Regions from separate parts of the Variovorax sp. V213 genome, predicted to be linked through region 2. Evidence: predicted binding sites of a transcription regulator. Region 2 holds the regulator's gene; the other holds the start of a gene.
The links. The regulator HrcA, encoded in region 2, represses chaperone genes, less so after heat shock. The targets are predictions, from matches to a motif close to TTAGCACTCNNNNNNNNNGAGTGCTAA.
Positions count from the first base shown of each region.

Region 1: the regulator HrcA is predicted to act here: its motif matches at 5,236-5,262, upstream of ACAM55_RS19490 (co-chaperone GroES).

Region 1 is NZ_AP028664.1:4,088,975-4,099,234, forward strand. It holds gene ACAM55_RS19455 (phospholipase D family protein) at 1-492, shown strand, start outside; gene ACAM55_RS19460 (hypothetical protein) at 582-1,304, shown strand; gene ACAM55_RS19465 (fatty acid desaturase) at 1,325-2,197, shown strand; gene ACAM55_RS19470 (metal-dependent hydrolase) at 2,194-2,925, shown strand; gene ACAM55_RS19475 (response regulator) at 3,886-4,257, opposite strand; gene ACAM55_RS19480 (hypothetical protein) at 4,363-4,668, opposite strand; gene ACAM55_RS19485 (DUF3309 family protein) at 4,739-4,897, opposite strand; gene ACAM55_RS19490 (co-chaperone GroES) at 5,345-5,635, shown strand; gene groL (chaperonin GroEL) at 5,665-7,317, shown strand; gene xylB (xylulokinase) at 7,386-8,861, opposite strand; gene ACAM55_RS19505 (AraC family transcriptional regulator) at 8,906-9,844, opposite strand; gene ACAM55_RS19510 (carbohydrate kinase) at 9,857-10,260, opposite strand, start outside.
Region 2 is NZ_AP028664.1:862,767-873,026, reverse strand. It holds gene ACAM55_RS04245 (PP2C family serine/threonine-protein phosphatase) at 1-821, opposite strand, end outside; gene ACAM55_RS04240 (serine/threonine protein kinase) at 818-1,825, opposite strand; gene ACAM55_RS04235 (YicC/YloC family endoribonuclease) at 1,917-2,831, shown strand; gene gmk (guanylate kinase) at 2,840-3,460, shown strand; gene rpoZ (DNA-directed RNA polymerase subunit omega) at 3,492-3,695, shown strand; gene ACAM55_RS04220 (bifunctional (p)ppGpp synthetase/guanosine-3',5'-bis(diphosphate) 3'-pyrophosphohydrolase) at 3,789-6,044, shown strand; gene greB (transcription elongation factor GreB) at 6,066-6,635, opposite strand; gene ACAM55_RS04210 (hypothetical protein) at 6,661-7,107, opposite strand; tRNA gene ACAM55_RS04205 (tRNA-Arg) at 7,259-7,335, opposite strand; tRNA gene ACAM55_RS04200 (tRNA-Ile) at 7,400-7,476, opposite strand; gene hrcA (heat-inducible transcriptional repressor HrcA) at 7,509-8,516, opposite strand; gene ACAM55_RS04190 (NAD kinase) at 8,545-9,456, shown strand; gene recN (DNA repair protein RecN) at 9,458-10,260, shown strand, end outside.

The DNA of each region.
Region 1 (10,260 bases), 2.1 Mb from region 2:
GTCATCACCAATTCGCTGGCCGACAGCGACGAGCCGCTGGTCAACATCAACTACAACCGCTATCGCGTCGACATGCTGAAGCTGGGCGTGAACCTGTACGAGGTCAGCACCGAGCAGCTCAAGCGCAATCGCCAGATCCGAACCCTGCTCAAGAAAGCCCGCGGCCGCCTGCATGCCAAGCTGGCGCTGGTCGACCGCGAATGGGTGCTGCTCGGCTCCATGAACCTGGATCCCCGCTCTGCCCGGCTGAACACCGAGTTCGGGGTTCGCGTGCGCAGCTTCGAGCTGGCCCAGGCGCTGCTGTACGCCTACCAACTGGACAACATCGAGGGCGTCTACCGCGTGGTGCTCATGCCCGACGGCAAGAACGTGCAATGGATCGGCACCGGCGACGTGGACAACGAGGTGCTGGACAGCGAACCCGACTCCAGCCTGCTCACGCGGCTGCAGCTGCTGCTGTTCTCCTGGTTCGTGCCGACGGACCAGTTGTGACTGTCGATTGTCACAAGGCGGTCACCGCGACGTAACCTGACACAAGCGTAATCAGCATCCCGATCCGGAACCTGCTCTTTCACGCCACAGTGTCAACGTCCTCTTCCGTCTCCCTGTCGCACTCGCCGTTCCCTCTTCTCACACATGCCCGGTTCCTGACCTGCCGCGACCTGCCGGCCCTGCTCGCGCTCGAAGGCGAAAAGTGGGACGCCATCCAGGCAGCATCGTCGGAGGATCTCTTGCAGCGCCTCGAGGACTATCCGAACCTTTCGGTAGGCGCGTTCTGCACGAACTCGGGCACGCTGCTCGCATCGCTGTTCATGCGTCCTGTCCACGCGGATTTCTGGTGTCATGCCGCGTCGTGGGTCGACTGTGTCGACTCGCCCCGGCCCGGGCGCAGCCATTCGCTGTTCGGCATCAGCCTCAGCAGCAGCCACCCAAGCGGCGTCGAGGCACTGCTCGAGTTCTTCTGGCCCCACGCGCTCAAGAGCGGCTGGCGCCACATCTACCTCGGCTCGCCGATCCCCGGCTTCGAAGGCTGGCTCCAACGCCATCGCGATCGGTCGGTGCAAGACTACATCGCGCTGCAACGCGCCGGCATACCGGTTGATCCGCAACTGCGTTACTACCATGGCCGCGGCTTCAAGGACATCGTCTGCGTGAAGCGCGATTACTTCCCTCACGCACGCTCGCTCGACCACGGCGTGATCCTGCGCGGCACCGTGCCGCTGTCGCTGTTCAAGCCCGTCTGGAAGATGATGCCGCTGACGTCTGCGCAGCGCGTCACCCGCCATCTGGTGACGATGCTGTGAGCTCGAGCCGCACGACAGTGATGGCCCCGGCGACGGGCCTGCGACTCGCCTGCGACCTGGCTGGCGGGCTGTTCCTGCTCGCCGTCGTCGTCAACACCACCTTGCTGGCGACGATCCGATCGGTGTGGATCGACGTGCCACTGGCCATCATGCAGGCCTTGCTTCTGCTTGGCTGCCAGGAGGTCAAGCACCTTGCAGCGCATCGAAGCTTCCTGAGCCACCGGGGCTTGAACGACCTGGCCGGCCATGCCTGTGCGTCCTTGATCGGCGAGAACTTCACCGCATTCCGCTACTTCCACTTCAAGCACCACCTCGCGACCTGCAACGACGACGACCCGGAAGGCAGCTTGTACGCGCTGAGCTGGCGCACGCGCTGGATCTGGGCGCTGGCTCCGCTGGAGGTATTCTGGGTCGCGTTCCATCTCAACCGCGTGGGCGGCGGCCTTGTGCCGGCGGACCGTCGAGCGGCGCATCGCCTGTCGACGGTCTCGTGGCTGCTGTGCGCGACCGCGCTCGCGCTGGCCTGCTGGCTCGCGCCGCACGCGTTCTTCTGGGCCTATGCGGTCCCGCTGTGCATCTCGGGATGGATCGACTTTCCGCTGACCCAGGCCGAGCATTACGGCACCGCAGTGGCGCCGGCCGGCACGCGGCGCGCTGCGGGCGAACTGGCTCATGACGTCACGCTCCCGTTCGGACTGGGATGGATCATGCTGCATCGGTCGCTGCACCGCATGCATCATCGCCAGCCGAGCGCGGCGTGGATCGCCGCCCCGGACCGCCTGCGTGAAGACCCATCCGCCGTGCCAGTCGCCTATGCAGATTTCGCCCGGCGCTGGCTGCGCGAAGGGCCACGCCTGTGGTTGCCCCCCAGCGGCGAAAAGGCCGACTCATGACCGCGCCCCTCTCCGGCGAGGCAGTCGTCTGGAACCGCACGATCCCGCGCAGTCGCCTGTTCGATGCGCTGTCGCTGATCTTGCCAACCGGTGAATCCTTCGTCATCGCGACGATCGAGGAATGGCAGCGCGTCGCTGGCAGCTCCGCCAGCAGCGCGTTACGTGCCGAGGTCAGCCGGTTGATCCGGGAAGAGCGTGCGCATCAGCGCGCGCATGATCGCTACAACGCTGCGCTGATCAAAGCCACGCCTGGTGCGGCGCCCGCAGCCGAGCGCGCGAGGCGCGTCACCGACGAGATTGCAAAGTGCAGCTTGACGATGCGATTGGCGCTGGTCGTGGCCTTCGAGCACCTGACGATCGTGCTGTCGCGCGAAATCCTGGCGCATCCCGACCTGCTGCCGGACGATGACTCCGCTCACTCCCGCATGTGGCGTTGGCACGCGCGCGAGGAAATCGCGCACGGCCACGTCGCGGCCGACGTGGCGGCGCACCATGGGATCGGACGCGCGCGCACCGTACTCGCACTCGCCTTGGCTGCGACCTTTCTCTCGCTCGACGTGCTGCGCTGCTGGTGGGCGCTGTGCCGCTGCGACTTGAACTCAGGCTTTCCCGGCTGGCGCCTCGCGCGCGACACTGGCGCCTTCCTCGTGCAGGGCCTGCCGTCGTTCGGGCGAATGACGGCGGGTGTGCTTGGCTTTCTCGCGTGGCGACCGAAAGCTTTTCGCTGAATAGGCGCGGTATCGTACAGACATCGACGGCGGCCACCGCTACTGTGGCGTCATGTCCGATAGGTCCGAACCATGTCACTTTCCTTGTTTGCTGCCGAGGCTCTCGTCCTTGACTATCTGAATGGACGCGTCCTGCCAAGCGCACTGCACCGCGCTGTCGTGCTTGCAGCCGAGACAAGGCTGATGAACGGCCTGATGCCGGTACTGGACGAAACTCTCTGCACCGAGATGGAAGACCATGCCACTGCACCGCCGCCCTGGTCTTCCGAATCCGTCCTGAGAGCCACTCAGGAACGCCTGAGAATGCTCCGCTCGCTATCGGGAACCACGGGGACGCTTCCCTCAGCGTGAGCGTCCGTCCGGGGGGTGTTCAAAGCGGACCCGCCGACGGAGGCCGGCCCCCGCCACCATGCGCGCAATTCATGTCCCGATGCGGCTTCCCGGCAAGCGCTTGGCGGTCGACCCGCCGAACACCTGCGGCTACGCAGCGTGATGCCTTCTTTCAAAAACAAGGGAGTGCAATGGCTGATCGGACTGCCTTACCAACGCTTCCACCAGGGCCGAGCAGAGTCCCAAATAGCGAGAGGGCGAGTGTCCAGTTCGTGACTCATGGCAGGAGTACTGCCGCGAAGCCGCCGGACTTCCACTTCGAGCGCGTGGGCGATGCCTCGGGCATCTCGATCGCCACGGAGTGCTCGTCGGCGCCATTCGGCAGCCTGGGCCGCCAATCCATGTTGATCTGAGTCTTCCAGTTCCATGATGGAGGGGATTTTTCATTGCCTACGGCAGCTGGCTGTAGGCGGACGGAGTGCGACCTTGTACGAAGGGATACAAATAACCATCCGCGCCTGGGGCACTACGCCCATGGGAATGCCCCTCTCACCTTGGGATGGCATGTGGGGGTCTATCGTCCTCCAGCAAAAGTTGTCGCGCGGGATCCGGGTGGCGTCCACGCGCCAGTCAATGCTGGGCAGCACAATAGGCGAGGAACTCGTTGACCTCTGCTGCCTTGTCGAAGACCGCATCGGCACCCAGACGAATGCACTCCGCACGGTTGTCTGGAGAAGCCGCATTGGTCAGCGCCACCACGATCCCTCTCTTCCTGCCGAGCGCTGAAAGGGCGGCCAACACGCCGAGTCCTGTTCCCTGTTTCAGCAACAGATCCACGACGAGGAGCTGCCATGCCTCTTCATTCGCCTGGAGCCAGGCCACAGCTTCGGCCTCGGAGAGCGCAGTCCCTACGACCTCTGCCTGCAAGTAGCCCTCGAGCACAACCTTGAGGCTGTCTTGGATCAGTGGCTCGTCTTCCACAATAAAAACGGCAAGCGTCATTCTGGGGAGCCTCCTGCGGATATCGGCATCGAATGCGGGGCGCATTGCCAACGCTTTGTAGAAGGTCGTGCTTTGGAGACAGCCCTGTTGTAGGTGGACAGCGCGTCAGCTTGTTGGCGCAGCAGCCAAGCCCGTCCCGTATCGTGCGTCCGACGCCGCCAGATCCGCAGAGCATGGCATCGAGTTCAACAGGGAACAAGCACGCATCTTCAAGGCCGCTTCACCCCTGGCCGTCACCCGCATCACCGTGGCGTGACCGGAGTAGGTTGTTCGCCCCAGGTAGTGCATGAACGGCGGAAGATCTGCCTCTATCAGCCTTGCAGCGCGCAGCAAGTCACACTTCTCGATGTCCTCATGCGCGTCAACCGTCATGGGCATCTCTGCGGTGCAAAGCCGCTCGAGCAATTGCATGGGCATTGCAGATCCTCGCGTCGATACAGGCGGACATCGCCGGTTGATGAACTCGCTTGCACCGCAGTGCCTAGAGGCGTCCCGTCAACAACAAGACGATCAGTACGAGCACGACGACGCCGAGAACTCCGCTCGGGCCGTATCCCCAGCTGCGGCTGTGCGGCCATGACGGAAATGCCCCGATCAGAACGAGGATCAGGATGATCAGAAGAATGGTGCCAATGCTCATGATTCACTCCTAGGTGCTTGCTTGATATCAAGTTACCAAGGCAGCGCATCCCAGTCTGTTCGCTATCGAACAAACCGGGAATGCGCTTGCCTGGTTGCCGCTTCCAGGCCGCTGCGATCGAGCACCGTGAGATCGCCAGGGTGGCAAGCAATCAGCCCGCTGTGCGTCCCGCCAGGCGGCCACGAACTCGGTCCGTGGCGACGAGGATTTCTTATTTTTATCCGGGTAAAATCATTCTGACGAGGAAAGCCCAATGGCGCGTGCAGTTCCGAGTCAGCTGAGAAGAACCGACAGCACCCGCCCCCCGGACCTTGAAAGTCCGCCGATTGCCCTTATGATTAGCACTCGCTGCTGATGAGTGCTAACAAGGCCTCGCTTCCAGTCGATGGGCCGCCGGCCTCAGGTCCGGCGCCCGACAACAACCCCGTTTCTTATCCAGGAGATGCAATGAAACTTCGTCCTTTGGCCGATCGCGTGATCGTCAAGCGTATTGACAGCGAAACCAAGACTGCCTCCGGCATCGTCATTCCCGACGCAGCCGCCGAAAAGCCCGATCAGGGTGAAGTCCTGGCCGTGGGCCCGGGCAAGCGCACCGACAAGGGCGACCTGACCGCACTGACCGTCAAGGTCGGCGACCGTGTCCTGTTCGGCAAGTACAGCGGCCAGACCGTCAAGGTCGACGGTGACGAATTGCTCGTCATGAAGGAAGACGACCTGTTCGCGGTCGTCGAGAAGTAATCAATCCATCCCATTCGGAGTAAATCAACATGGCAGCAAAAGACGTCGTCTTCGGCGGAGAAGCCCGCGCACGCATGGTCGAGGGTGTCAACATCCTGGCCAACGCGGTCAAGGTAACCCTGGGCCCCAAGGGCCGCAACGTGGTGCTCGAGCGCTCGTTCGGCGCCCCCACCGTCACCAAGGACGGTGTGTCGGTCGCCAAGGAAATCGAACTCAAGGACAAGCTCCAGAACATGGGCGCCCAGCTCGTGAAGGAAGTGGCCTCCAAGACTTCGGACAACGCCGGTGACGGCACCACCACCGCGACCGTGCTGGCACAAGCCATCGTTCGCGAAGGTTTCAAGCTGGTCGCGGCCGGCATGAACCCGATGGACCTGAAGCGCGGCATCGACAAGGCTGTCACGGCCCTGGTCGCCGAGCTGAAGAAGGCTTCGAAGCCCACCACCACGTCGAAGGAAATCGCTCAAGTCGGCTCGATCTCGGCCAACAGCGACGAAACCATCGGCCAGCTCATCGCTGACGCAATGGACAAGGTCGGCAAGGAAGGCGTGATCACCGTCGAAGACGGCAAGTCGCTGGACAGCGAACTCGACGTCGTCGAAGGCATGCAGTTCGACCGCGGCTACCTGTCGCCCTACTTCATCAACAACCCCGAGAAGCAATCGGCGTTGCTCGACAACCCCTTCGTGCTGCTGTTCGACAAGAAGATCAGCAACATCCGCGACCTGCTCCCCACGCTGGAACAAGTCGCCAAGGCTGGCCGTCCGCTCCTGATCATTGCCGAAGAAGTCGAAGGCGAAGCCCTGGCTACCCTGGTCGTGAACACGATCCGCGGCATCCTGAAGGTCGTGGCTGTCAAGGCACCTGGCTTCGGCGACCGCCGCAAGGCCATGCTCGAAGACATCGCCATCCTGACGGGCGGCAAGGTCATCGCTGAAGAAGTGGGCCTGACGCTCGAAAAGGTGACGCTGGCCGACCTCGGCCAAGCCAAGCGCATCGAAGTGGGCAAGGAAAACACCATCATCATCGACGGTTCGGGCGCTGCGGCCGACATCGAAGCCCGCGTGAAGCAAGTGCGCGTGCAGATCGAAGAAGCCACGAGCGACTACGACCGTGAAAAGCTGCAAGAGCGCGTGGCCAAGCTGGCCGGCGGCGTTGCAGTGATCAAGGTCGGCGCTGCCACCGAAGTCGAAATGAAGGAAAAGAAGGCTCGCGTCGAAGACGCCCTGCACGCCACCCGCGCTGCAGTGGAAGAAGGCGTGGTTGCTGGTGGCGGCGTGGCTCTGCTGCGTGCCAAGCAAGCCGTGGGCGACTCGATCAAGGGCGAAAACGCCGACCAGGACGCCGGCATCAAGCTGGTGCTCAAGGCGATCGAAGCCCCCCTGCGCGAAATCGTGAACAACGCCGGCGGCGAAGCCTCGGTGGTCGTGAACGCTGTGCTGGCCGGCAAGGGCAACTACGGCTTCAACGCTGCCAACGACACGTACGGCGACATGCTCGAACTGGGCATCCTGGACCCGACGAAGGTCACCCGTACCGCGCTGCAGAACGCAGCATCGGTGTCCTCGCTGCTGCTGACGACCGAAGCCATGGTCGCAGACGCACCGAAGGATGAAGCCGGTGCCGGCGGCGGCATGCCCGACATGGGTGGCATGGGCGGCATGGGCGGCATGGGCATGTAATGCCCGGCTGAGCTCTACTGCTCACCAAAACGAAAGGGGCCGCGCAAGCGGCCCTTTTTCATTGCGCGCTACGTTGATCGAAACTGGTCGCGCAGCGCCATGTAGAGCACCTGGAACCGCGCATGGCGCGCCTTGTGACCCTCGCCTCCTTCGGACGAAGGCGTCAACTGCTGCTTGACCGGTGGCAGCGTACATACCTCGGCCACGGTGCCACCGTCGGCCAGCCACGCAAGGCGCGCTGCGCCGAGTGCCCCACCCATCTCGCTGCCCGCGTACAGCGTGAGCGGCACCTGGAAGATGTCGGCCAGCAATTGGCCCCACCACACACTGCGCGCACCGCCGCCAACCAGCGCGACTTCGCGCAGCGGCATGTCAGCGGGCAGGCGCAAGGTGTCGAAGCCGTCGCGCAGTCCGAAGCTCACGCCTTCGACCACGGCATAGGCGATTTCCGCCGGTCCCTGCGCATGCGTCAATCCGAACAGCACGCCCTGCGCATTGGGGTTGTTGTGCGGCGAGCGCTCACCCGACAGGTACGGCAGGAACAACGGGCACAGCTCGCGTTGCGCGGGCTCGACCGACGCCGCCGCTTCGAGCAGCGCGGCCTCGTCGGTGAACTTGAACGCCTTGGCGGCCCAGCTCACCGCGCTTGCGGCCGAGAGCATCACCGACATCTGGTGCCAGCGCTTCGGCAGCGCGTGGCAAAACGCATGCATCGCCTGCGCGGGGTTCGGCAGAAAGCGGTCGGTCGAGACGAACACCACGCCCGAGGTGCCGAGCGAGACGAAGCCCTGCCCGGGTTCCACCAAGCCCATGCCGACGGCGCTGGCGGCGTTGTCGCCCGCGCCGCCCGCAATCAGCACAGTCCCGCTTCCGACGCCCCAGCGCGCAGCCAACTCGGGTTTGAGCTGCGCCGACACCTCGCTGCCCTCCACCAGCCGCGGCATGTGGTCGCGCGTGAGCCCCGTGGCCGCGAGCAGCTCGTCGGACCAGTCGCGCGCGCCGACGTCGAGCCACAGCGTGCCGGCCGCATCGGACATCTCGCTGACGGCCTCACCGCTGAGCATGAAGCGCAGCCAGTCTTTCGGCAGCAGCACGCGCGCCGTGCGGTTGAAGATTTCAGGCTCGTGCTCGCGCACCCACAGCAGCTTGGGCGCGGTGAAGCCAGGCATCGCGATGTTGCCCGCGATCTCGCCCAGGCGTGGCACGGCGCGCGTGAGCGCCTCGCACTGCGCGCCGCTGCGCCCGTCGTTCCAGAGGATGGCGGGCCGCAGCACCTCGCCCGCCGCATCGAGCAGCGTGGCGCCGTGCATCTGGCCCGACAGGCCGATGGCACGCACGGCCGACAGCGCGTGGGAGTGCGTCTCCCGCAGCTGCGCCATGACCTGCTCCAAAGCCTGCCACCACTGGCTCGGCGCCTGCTCCGACCAGAGCGGTTGCGGCCGATCGACCGTGAGCGGTGCGCGTGCCACGCCGACGATGCGGTGGTCGTCGGCGAGCAGCAGCGCCTTGAGCTCGGACGTGCCGAGGTCGAGTCCCAGGTACAAGATGGTGCTCCCTGATTGCGCCTTGAAAGCGGGGCGTCTCGACCTCAGCCGAAGCGCGTGTCGGCCTGGCGCCGGAACTCGCTCGGGGTCATGCCCTTGATTTCGAGGAAACGCCGATTGAAGTTGGCGACGTTGTTGAAGCCGACCTGATAGCAGATGTCGGTCACGTAGTGGTCGGTCTGCATCAGCAGATGACAGGCGCTGTTGATGCGCACGCGGTTGACGAAGTCGGTAAAGCTGTTGCCCGTGGAGCGCCGGAAGAAGCGGCTGAAGCGGCTCTCGCTCATGCCGAGCTCGGCCGCCACGTCGGACATCGAGATGGACTCTGCCAGGTTGGCGGTGATGCGGTTGACGATGCCGTTGATCTGGTCGACCTGCGCATCGCCATCGGCGCCGTGTGCCCCCTGCATCTGCACACTCGACAGCAGCCGGTAGTCGGTGCATTGCGCCAGGTCGGCCATGAACTCGAGGAACAGGCCGAGCCGGCGCGTGCCGCGCGCGGCCTTGATGTTGTCCCAGTGCGTTTGCGCCTGCTGCGACATGCCGAAGAACTCGATGCCGTGCCGCGCCCGTTCGAACAGCTGCATCACCTCGCGCAACTCAGGAATCTCGGCCGCCGCGCGTTCGATGGGCTCGTGGCGAAACTGGATCACCCGGTCGCGCCCCGCGGCGCCGCCTTCGGGCACATCGAGCGAGATCCAGTTGTGCGGCAGCCGTGGCCCGCAGAGCACCAGGTGCCCGGGCTGGAACGGCCCGATCCAGTCGCCGATGAAGGCCTTGCCCGAGGTCTCGGTGATCAGGTGCAGCTCGTAGTCTTCATGAAAGTGCCAGCGCACCAGCGGGCTCGGGAAGCCGTGCGCCAGACAGCGCACCAGGCCGGTTTCAGGGGCCTCGTAGCCCAGCGACGGCGAGCGCGCAATGTCGCGTTCGAGCTCAGGTTGGCGCTGACGTGGAATCGAGCGTTTGCGTGTGGACGTGGTCATGGCAGCACGGGGTCAGGACCGGGAAGCGACGGCTCCATTGTCTTCCTGCGCCAGCGCGGCGCGAACCGCTTCGAGCGTGGGTGGATCGGCCCCTTCGCGGGTGCAGTTCAGGGCGGCCGCCGTGGCGGCGAAGCGCATCACCTGGCGCCAGGCTTCATCCGCCAGCTGGCCGAGCTGGGCCGGGTGCTCGACACCGTGCGCGAGCAGCGCCACCGAAAGGCCCGCCGTGAAGGTGTCGCCCGCACCGATGGTGTCGACCACCTCGACGCGCGGCGCCGCCACGGTGAGCGGGTCGTGCCCCGTCCTCCAGAGCGTGGCGCCCGCGCCGCCGCGCGTGACGATCACCGCATGCGCGCCGGCTCGCAGGCACTGCGCCGCCAGTTCGTCGACCGGCTGGCCCGGTGCCAGCAGTTCGG
Region 2 (10,260 bases):
ATCTCGCCGTCGGAGGGCATGCCGGCCTGGATGGTGGACGCAAAAACGCCGTCGTCGATGGTCTCGGTGGAAACGCCGCGCTCTTCGCGCGTCGAATCGGGCATTTCCCATTCGAGCGCGATGAGCGTCACGTTGTCGCTGTGGGCGCCGCCCTTGCGAAGCGCCATTTCGGCAAGATCGGGCGCGGCATCGGACACCGGCTTGTCGGAAGACAGCGTGTGCACGATGACGGCATCGTCGAGCACGCCCCAGACGCCGTCCGAGCACAGCATGATGCGGTCGCCGCGCTGCAGCTGCAGCGGCGCCGAAATATCGAACAGCGGCGTGGTCGGCGAACCCAGGCAGGTGAGCAGCAGGTTGCGGTTGACCGGCATGTCCGAGCCCTGCGGGCGCGGGCGTTCGGCGTGCGAATGGTCGCGCGTGCGGGTCAGCAGGCGACCGTCGCGCACCACGTAAAGGCGCGAGTCGCCGCAATGCATCCAGGTGGCCGTGGTGCCCTGCAGCAGGGCCGCGACGACGGTGGTGCGCGGCGTGTCCAGCATGGCCTTGTGGCTGGCGTACCGCATGATCTGCTGGTGCGCGGCCATGGCCGATTCGGCCAGGAAGGCCTTGGCGTCCTTGACGGTGGGTCGCGCTTCGCGCTGATAGAGCGCCGCGATGGTCTGCAATGCCAGCTGGGCCGCCACCTCGCCCTCGGGGTGGCCGCCCATGCCGTCGGCCAGCACGAAAAGGCCCGACTCCCGCGTGTAGCAGTAGCCCATGCGGTCTTCGTTCTTGAGACGGCCACCCTTGCGGCTGACCTGGAATACCGAGAATTTCATGCCGGACGCGTCGTAGGTGCCGCCGCCCTGGGCAGGGCTTTCTTGTCGAAGGAGCGGATGTTGTCGAATGAAAGCCGCACCTTTTCGCCAACGGTGAGCTTGGTGTAGCGCCGCTCGCCTTCGCGGCTCAGTTCTTTTTGCAGCGCAAAGACCGATTGCGGACGCGAGAGCGGATCGAGCGACATGCACCACTCGACCACTTCGATGAGGTTGTCCGAATACACGCCGCGCAGGCGCGACAGCGACAGGCTGAGCCGGTCTTTCTCGATGCGGCGCGGAGCGTCGTTGGGCGGGTAGCCCTGCATGCAGGCGTAAATGCAGGCGCCGATGGCGTAGATGTCGGTCCAGGGGCCCATCGACGAATCGCGCCGGTACATCTCGGGGGCGGCAAAGCCGGGGGTGTACATCGGCCGGATGAAGATGCCCTCTTTGCTGAGCACCTCGCGGGCGGCGCCGAAATCGATCAATACCGCGCGGTCTTCGTCGGTGACGAAGATGTTGGCGGGTTTGATGTCCAGGTGCAGCATCTTGTACTGGTGAACGATGCGCAGGCCCCGCAGGATTTCATCGAAAAGCGACCGGATGGTCGATTCCCGGAAAACCTTGGGCCTTTTCAGGTCGCGCGCGGTCACCACGAAGTCCTGCAGGGTCGCACCCTCCAGGTAGTTCATGACCATGTAGACGGTTTCGTTCTCGCGGAAAAAGTTGAGAACGCTCACCACCGAGGCATGCGAGATCTGCGCGAGCGAGCGGCCCTCCTCGAAAAAGCTCTTCAGACCGAGCCTGTAGAGGGAGAGCTTTTCGGGCGGAACCTCGGGCGTGAGCTCGCCCGGCCCGCGCGTGGCGAGCGAAGACGGCAGGTATTCCTTGATGGCAACCTGCTGTCCGCCGGGGTCTATGGCGAGATAGACAACGCCAAAACCGCCTGCGGAAAGCCGGCGAACGATGCGGTAACCGCCAATGACCGTATCGGGCAGCAGGGGCGAAGGCTTGACCTTTGACATAATCCGGGAGTTTCGCCCGAAGGCGATGGTGCGGCAAGCGAACGCCATGCCGACGCCTCGGTGCATGCAAGCAAAACCACAGTGAGGCGCAATGCCAGTTTACAGCATGACCGGCTATGCCAGTGGCCAGAACGGCCCCGTTGGCAGCCACTCCGAAGCCGAAGCACGGCCTACCGCCGCGGGACGACTCGGGGTCGAGATACGCTCGGTCAACAGCCGCTTCCTCGATCTCACCTTCAAATTGCCGGAGGAACTGCGCCAGCATGAAACCGCGCTGCGCGAGCTGCTCACCGGCAAGCTCAAGCGCGGCAAGGTCGAAGTGCGGGCCGCCATCGAGAACACCGCGCAGGCAGGTGTCGTCGAACCCTCCGTCAAGCTGCTGCAGCGGCTGAACGGCGTGCAGGACGGCATCAAGGCCTGGCTGCCCAGCGCCCGCGAATTGAGCGTGGCCGACGTGCTGCGCCTTGCGGGCGGCGACAGCGCTGCCCGTGGCGACTGGGGCAGCGACCTGCTCGAGGTGACCGGCAAGGCGCTGGACGCCCTGATGTCCGCCCGCCAGCGCGAAGGCGCACGGCTTGCCAAGATGCTGGAAGCCCATCTGGCCCAATTGCGCACGCTGGTCGAACAGGCCGGCCCGCTGATTCCCCAACTGGTCGAGCAGCAGCGCGCACGTTTCCTGGAGCGCTGGCAAGAGGCCATGGGCCTGACCGGCGGCACCCTGCCCGAGGCCGCCCAGGACCGGGCGCTGAACGAGGCCACCGCCTTTGCCATCCGCATCGACGTGGCGGAAGAGCTCACACGCCTGAATTCGCACCTCGACGAAATCGAGCGGTTGCTCAAGAAGGGCGGCGAAATCGGCAAGCGGCTGGACTTCCTGATCCAGGAACTGCACCGCGAGGCCAATACACTGGGCTCCAAATCGGCCGCGCTGGAGCTCACCCGCATTGGCGTGGACATGAAGGTCCTGATCGAGCAGATGCGCGAACAGGTACAGAACATCGAATGAGCGAGCGAATGGACTATCCAGGCAATATTTTTGTCGTCGCGGCACCGAGTGGTGCCGGCAAGTCGAGCCTGGTCAAGGCGCTCATGGAACTGGATACGGCCGTCCAGCCCTCGGTTTCCCACACCACGCGGCCACCGCGCGGGCAGGAAAAGCACGGCCGGGAGTACTTTTTCACCTCGCCGTCGGAATTCGACGCCATGATCGCCGCCGACGGCTTCGTGGAGTGGGCCCACGTGCACGGCCACCGGTACGGCACCTCCAAGAAAGCCATCGAGGAGCGAATCGCCCAGGGGGCCGACGTCATCCTGGAGATCGACTTCCAGGGCGCCATCCAGATTCGCAAGACCTTTGCCAACGCGGTCATGATCTTCATCCTGCCGCCCAGCTGGGAAGAATTGCGCTCGCGGCTGGAACGGCGCGGCGAAGACAGCGCCGCGGTCATCGAACTGCGGCTCAAGAATGCCGCGGAAGAAATGGCCCGGGCGGGGGAATTCGACTTCGTTATAATCAACGAGTTATTTGAGCGCGCGCTTTTCGATCTCAAGGCGATCGTCCACGCTCAGCGGCTTCGGTATTCTGCACAGCGCCGCGCACGTGCCGACACATTCGCCGCCCTGAACATCCCCTGATTTCCTGCTCACCGACCGAAAGATTCTCATCATGGCCCGCATCACCGTCGAAGATTGTCTGCTTCAGATCCCCAACCGCTTCCAGCTGGTTCTGGCCGCCACTTACCGTGCGCGCATGCTGAGCCAAGGCCACGCGCCCAAGATCGAGAGCAAGAACAAGCCGGCGGTGACCGCCCTGCGCGAGATCGCCGAAGGCAAGATCGGCATCGAAATGCTCAAGAAGGTACCGGGCTGATCTGACGCCCCCCTGCAACGAAAAGGCACCGCAAAGCGGTGCTTTTTTTACGTCTGGACGCGTCAATACAGCGGTCACGCTAAAGTGGTAGCCATGAGCGCGGTTGCCAAACATCAGTCCCATGCCCCTTCGGGCACGCCGAAGCCTAGCCCGGCGGCGCTGAATGCGGCCGCCGCGAGCTTTGCCGCCTTGACGGCACGCCTCGATTATCTGAGTTCCGAAGACACGGAGTTGGTACGCCGCGCCTACCGCTTTGCCGACGAGGCCCACCTGGGCCAGCTGCGCAACAGCGGCGAACCGTACATCACCCATCCCATTGCCGTGGCGGCGCAATGCGCCGAATGGAAGCTCGACGCCCAGGCGCTGATGGCCGCCCTGCTGCACGATGCCATCGAGGATTGCGGGGTCACCAAGCCGGAACTGATCGAGCGCTTTGGAGCCCCGGTGGCCGAGCTGGTCGACGGGCTCACCAAGCTGGACAAGCTGCAGTTCAATACCCGCGAAGAGAATCAGGCCGAATCGTTCCGCAAGATGCTGCTGGCCATGGCGCGCGACGTGCGCGTCATTCTGGTCAAGCTGGCCGATCGCACGCACAACATGCGCACGCTCGACGATGCGCCGCGTGAAAAATGGGCCCGCATTTCGCGCGAAACGCTCGAAATCTACGCGCCCATCGCGCATCGGCTGGGGCTGAACCAGACCTATCGCGAACTGCAGGAGCTGTCGTTCCGGCACTTGAAGCCCTGGCGCTACGCCACCCTGTCGAAGGCCGTGGCCAAGGCACGGGGGCGCCGCCGCGACCTGATCCACAAGGTGCAGCGCGAGGTCGAGACCGCTTTTGCCAACGCCAACATGACGCTGCGCATTGCGGGACGCGAAAAAACGCTCTATTCGATCTACCGCAAGATGGAAGAAAAACACCTGAGCTTTGCCCAGGTGACCGACATCTACGGCTTTCGCCTGATCGTGCCGAACGTGATCGCCTGCTACACCGGCCTGGGCATCCTGCACCAGATGTACAAGCCGCTGCCGGGCAAGTTCAAGGACCACATCGCCATTGCCAAGCTCAACGGCTACCAGTCGCTGCACACCACGCTGGTGGGCCCAGCCGGCGTGAACGTGGAGTTTCAGCTGCGCACCGAGGCCATGCACGTGGTGGCCGAATCGGGCGTCGCGGCACACTGGCTCTACAAGGCCGCGGAGCCGAATGCGGCCGGCAACGACAGGCTCGGCACCAAGTGGCTGCAGTCGCTGCTCGACATCCAGGACGAAACCCGCGATGCCGCCGAGTTCTGGGACCACGTCAAGGTCGACCTCTTTCCGGATGCGGTGTATGTTTTCACGCCAAAGAGCCAGATTCTGGCCTTGCCGCGCGGCGCCACGGTGGTCGACTTCGCCTACGCCATCCACAGCAACATCGGCGACCACACCTCGGCCGCCCGCATCAACGGCGACCAGGTGCCGCTGCGCACCGAGCTCAAGAACGGCGACGTGGTCGAGGTCATTACAGCCCCCGTGTCGACGCCCAACCCAGCCTGGCTCGGCTTCGTGCGAACCGGGCGGGCGCGCTCCAAGATCCGCCATTACCTGAAGACACTGGCCCATGCCGAATCTGAAGGCCTGGGCGAAAAGCTGCTGGCCCAGGCACTGCGCGCCGAAGGCCTCAGCAAGCTGCCGGCCGACGACGACGAACACGAGGCGCTGTGGGAAAAGCTGCTGCGCTTCACCGGCAACCGCACCCGCGCCGAACTGCTGACCGACATCGGCCTGGGCAAGCGGATTGCCAGCATCGTGGCAAAGCGCCTGGTGGCCATGCTGTCCGAGTTGGGCGAGCGGCCGGATGCGCTGCTGCTGAGCCGCGAACGCTTCATTTCGCACGAAACCATCTCGCAGGGCGCCGTCACGCTGGACGGCAGCGAGAACTCGTCGGTCCGCTTTGCGCTGTGCTGCCGGCCCATCCCCGGCGACGAGATCGTCGGCTACCTCGGGCATGGCGAAGGCCTGGTGGTGCACACCGAAAGTTGCGGTGTCGGCCAGCGCCTGCGTCACAAGGACAGCGAACGCTTCTTCGCGGTCGAATGGGCGGACGAACCGACCCGCGCCTTCGAGACCGGCGTGGTCATCACTGTGCGCAACGACAAGGGTGTGCTAGCCCGCGTGGCCGCGACCCTGGCGGACGCCGAAGCCGACATCACGCATGTCGAAATGGCCGACGAAACGCCGCAGGATTCGACCGACCTGCGCTTCGTGATTGCCGTGCGCGACCGCACCCACCTCGACGCCGTATTGCGCGCTGCGCGGCGTACCGCTTCGGTGCTGACCGCCGCGCGCACGGTACCCGCGGCCTGAAAAAACCGTAGGGTTGAATGGCTATGCCGGATCAGGAGCCGGATAGCTGACCTGCAGCAACTCGACCTCGTGCGCGCCGCCCGGCGTGACGAGCTTCACCACGTCGCCCTCGCGTGACTTGAGCAACGCCCGCGCGATCGGGGAAATCCAGCTGACCTGCGACTTGGCGCTGTCGGCTTCATCGATGCCCAGGATCGTCACGCTGCGCTCGTCGCCAGTCTCGTCGACATAGCGAACCGTGGCACCAAAGAAAACCTGATCGCTGCCGTGGTGCACCGAGGGATCGGTGACCTCCGCGATCTCGAGCCGCTTGGTGAGAAAGCGAATGCGCCTATCGATTTCCCTGAGGCGTTTCTTGCCGTAGAGATAGTCGCCGTTCTCCGAGCGATCGCCGTTCTTGGCAGCCCAATGCACGGCCTCCACCACTTTGGGGCGCTCTTCGTCCATCAACTGGAGCAATTCGTCGCGCAGCCGGGCATAGCCGGCAGGCGTCATGTAGTTCTTGCTGCCGCTGGGCAATGCGGGGGCGGTGCTGTCGCCGCCATCGTCGTCGCCGTCAGCGTCGGTTTCCTTGGTGAATGCTTTGCTCACGATAGAAGCTCCCAAGCTGCTTTTCTCAACCCAGGTCCGAGCGCTTGCAGTCGAAGACCACGCTTTGCTCGACCGCCCTCAGCGCAGGCACCTTGTTCGCGAAAGCAACGCCGGCGCTGACAAGGCGCCACTCGCTCGCCTTGAACAGCTTGAAAAGGTGCGTGACCTCGGTTCCGACCGTGGGAATGGAGTTGAAAACATAAACCGGTTCCCCAGACTGGCTCTCGTCCATGCCCACCAGATCGGCCCTCATCTTGCCCATGGTTTCCGTGTCTTTTGTTCGGGAACGCACGACGTCGAGGTTGACAGTGCGAGAGTGCTCGTCGATTGAAATTCGGCGCACCCAGTTGAAAGGCAACGCCGGTCCGCTGCTTGCGCCCGGGACGCAGGTGATGGTTCCTGCCGATGCCGCGCCTGCTGCCGAAGACAGCATGAGGAATTGGAGTGCAAGCCGCTTTGCCGAAATGCTCATGGTGCGTTGCGCGTTGTATGACTGGGCTGAACTTTAGCCCCAGGCGCATGAGCGTGCCTTCTCTTCGCGCCTTGACCACGGCGGCACCGGCTGCGATTACCCAAAAGAAAATGGCCTGGAAGATCTAAATCTTCCAGGCCATTCAAGAGAGTGGTGCGGCTGGCAGGAATTGAACCCACGACCCCTTGGTTCGTAGCCAAGTACTCTATCCAACTGAGCTACAGCCGCACAGCTATCGATTATAGCATCCATTTTTGCCCCCGGCGAACCAAGTCAGAAAATGAATGCCAAGTGGTAGGCCGTGATGGGCTTGAACCATCGACCAACGGATTATGAGTCCGCTGCTCTAACCAACTGAGCTAACGGCCCACGAGAGGCCATGATTCTATTCGCGGCGCTGCCTACTTGCGGTGGCTCAGCGCATTGCTGACCAGCCGGGAGGTGATGTCGACGATCTGGATCATGCGCTCGTAGGGCATTCGCGTCGGCCCGATGACGCCGAGGGTGCCCACCACCTGCCCGTCGACTTCGTAGTTGGCGCTGACGATGGAAAGCTCCTCGAACGGCACCACCTGGCTCTCGCCGCCGATGAAAATGCGAACACCTTCTGCCTTGCTCGACACGTCGAGCAGCCGCATCAGTTGTGCCTTTTGCTCGAACAGCTCGAAAGCACGGCGCAACTGTCCCATGTCGCTCGAAAAATCAGTCACGGAGAGCAGGTTGCGCTCGCCGGAAATCACGACGTCGTCTTCTTGCGCCTCGGTGAGCACCTCGGAGCTGACATTCACTGCCGCCTGCATGAGCGCTGCAATCTCGCCGCGCAATTTTTCGACTTCGGATTGGAGCCGGTCGCGCACCTGCTCGATGGTCAGGCCCGCATAGTGGGCATTGATGTAGTTCGATGCCTCCACCAACTGCGACTGCGAATAGTCGGCCTCCGGAAAGATCACCCGGTTCTGCACGTCGCCGTCGGGCGAGACGATGATCACCAGCAGCCGCCGGTCCGAAAGCTTCAGGAATTCGATCTGCTTGAACACCGAGGCGCGCCGCGGCGCCATGACAACGCCGACGAACTGCGACAGGTTGGACAGCAGGTTGGCCGCGTTGGCGATCACCTTCTGCGGCTGGTCGGGAGCAAGGCTCGGTGCGCTCATCTGCTCGCGCTGCGCCGTGAGCATGGTGTCGACGAAAAGCCGATAGCCGCGAGCGGTGGGAATGCGTCCGGCCGAGGTGTGCGGGCTGGCAATCAGCCCCAGCGACTCCAGGTCCGACATCACGTTGCGGATGGTCGCGGGGGACAGGTCCAACCCGGGCGCGCGCGACAAAGTCCGCGACCCGACCGGCTGGCCTTCGGCGATGTAACGCTCGACGAGCGTCTTGAGGAGCAACTTGGCACGGTCGTCCAGCATTGCAAGATTTTAGTGTTGTAATTTGTAGATGACTTCCCGCTTTCGTCACGTTGCGCTGATCGGCAAATACCAGGCTTCAGGCGCCCGGGCGCAGGCAGACGCGCGCGACGGCGTCATGGAAGATATCGGAGCATTCCTGGAATCTCAGGGGTGCGAGGTGTTCGTAGAAAAGTCTGCGGCCGACGAAGCCGATGCGGACGCGAACGTCGGCGGCCGCTACCAATCGCTGAGCGTCGATGAAATCGGCCAGCGCTGCGACCTCGGCCTTGTGGTGGGAGGCGACGGAACCATGCTGGGCATCGGCCGGCAGCTGGCGTGCTACGGCATTCCGCTGATCGGAATCAACCGCGGGCGGCTCGGCTTCATCACCGATATTCCGCTCGACAACTACCAGGCCACGCTGATCCCGATGCTGGCCGGCGAGTACGAGGAAGACCACCGCAGCCTCATGCATGCGCAGGTCATGCGCGACGGCGCGTCGGTTTTCGACGCGCTGGCAATGAACGACGTGGTGGTGAACCGCGGCGCCACGTCGGGCATGGTCGAGCTGCGCGTGTCTGTCGGCCGGCATTTCGTGGCCAACCAGCGCGCCGACGGCCTGATCATCGCAACGCCCACGGGCTCTACAGCCTATGCGCTGTCGGCCGGCGGGCCGCTGCTGCACCCTGCGGTGCCGGGATGGGTGCTGGTGCCCATCGCACCGCACACGCTCTCGAACCGCCCGGTGCTGCTGCCCGATGCCGACGAGATCGTGATCGAACTGGTGGCCGGGCGCGACGCCAGCGCCAATTTCGACATGCAATCGCTGGCGTCCCTCGCCATCGGCGATCGCGTGGTGGTGCGCCGCTCCGACTTCCGGGTGCGCTTTCTGCATCCGCGCGGGTGGAGCTATTTCGACACGCTGCGCAAGAAACTTCATTGGAACGAAGGGGGCTCCTGAGATGGCGCTGCGACGCATCGCACTGCGCGACTTCGTGATCGTGCGATCACTCGAACTCGATCTGTCCACCGGCTTTACGGTGTTGACCGGGGAAACCGGCGCGGGCAAGTCGATATTGATCGACGCGCTTCAGCTGGCGCTCGGCAACCGCGCCGACGCGAGCTCGGTGCGCGAAGGCGCCGAGCGGCTGGATGTCAGCGCCGAGTTCGATGCCGATCCGGCCTTTGCAGCCTGGCTCGACGAAGGCGGATTCGAAACCGGCGACGCCCTGCTGCTGCGCCGTACGGTCGATCTGCAAGGCCGAAGCCGCGGCTGGATCAACGGCAGCCCGGCCACGGCGACGCAGCTGCGCGAGCTTGGCGACCGCCTGCTCGACATCCACGGCCAGCATGCGTGGCAGAGCCTGACGCGCCCCGAGGCCGTGCGCGGCCTGCTCGACGCCTATGCCGGCGTGCGCACCGATGCGCTGGACACGGCCTGGCAAGCCTGGCGGCAAGCACTCTCCGCGCTCGACCACGCGCGCTCGGCGCAAGATTCGCTGCAACGCGAGCGCGAGCGGCTGCAATGGCAGATTGCCGAGGTGATGAAGCTGGCCCCCGCCGAGGGCGAGTGGGAAGAGCTCTCGACCCACCATGCCCGCGTCTCCAACGCACAGGCGCTGATCGATGCGGCGCAAGGTGCCAGCCAGGCGCTGAAAGACGACGACAGCGGCGCCCTCGCAGCGCTGTCTCGCGCCGTCACTCTGCTGCAGAACTGCGAGCACATCGAGCCTGAATTCCGCGCCCTTGGCGAGGTGCTGGCTTC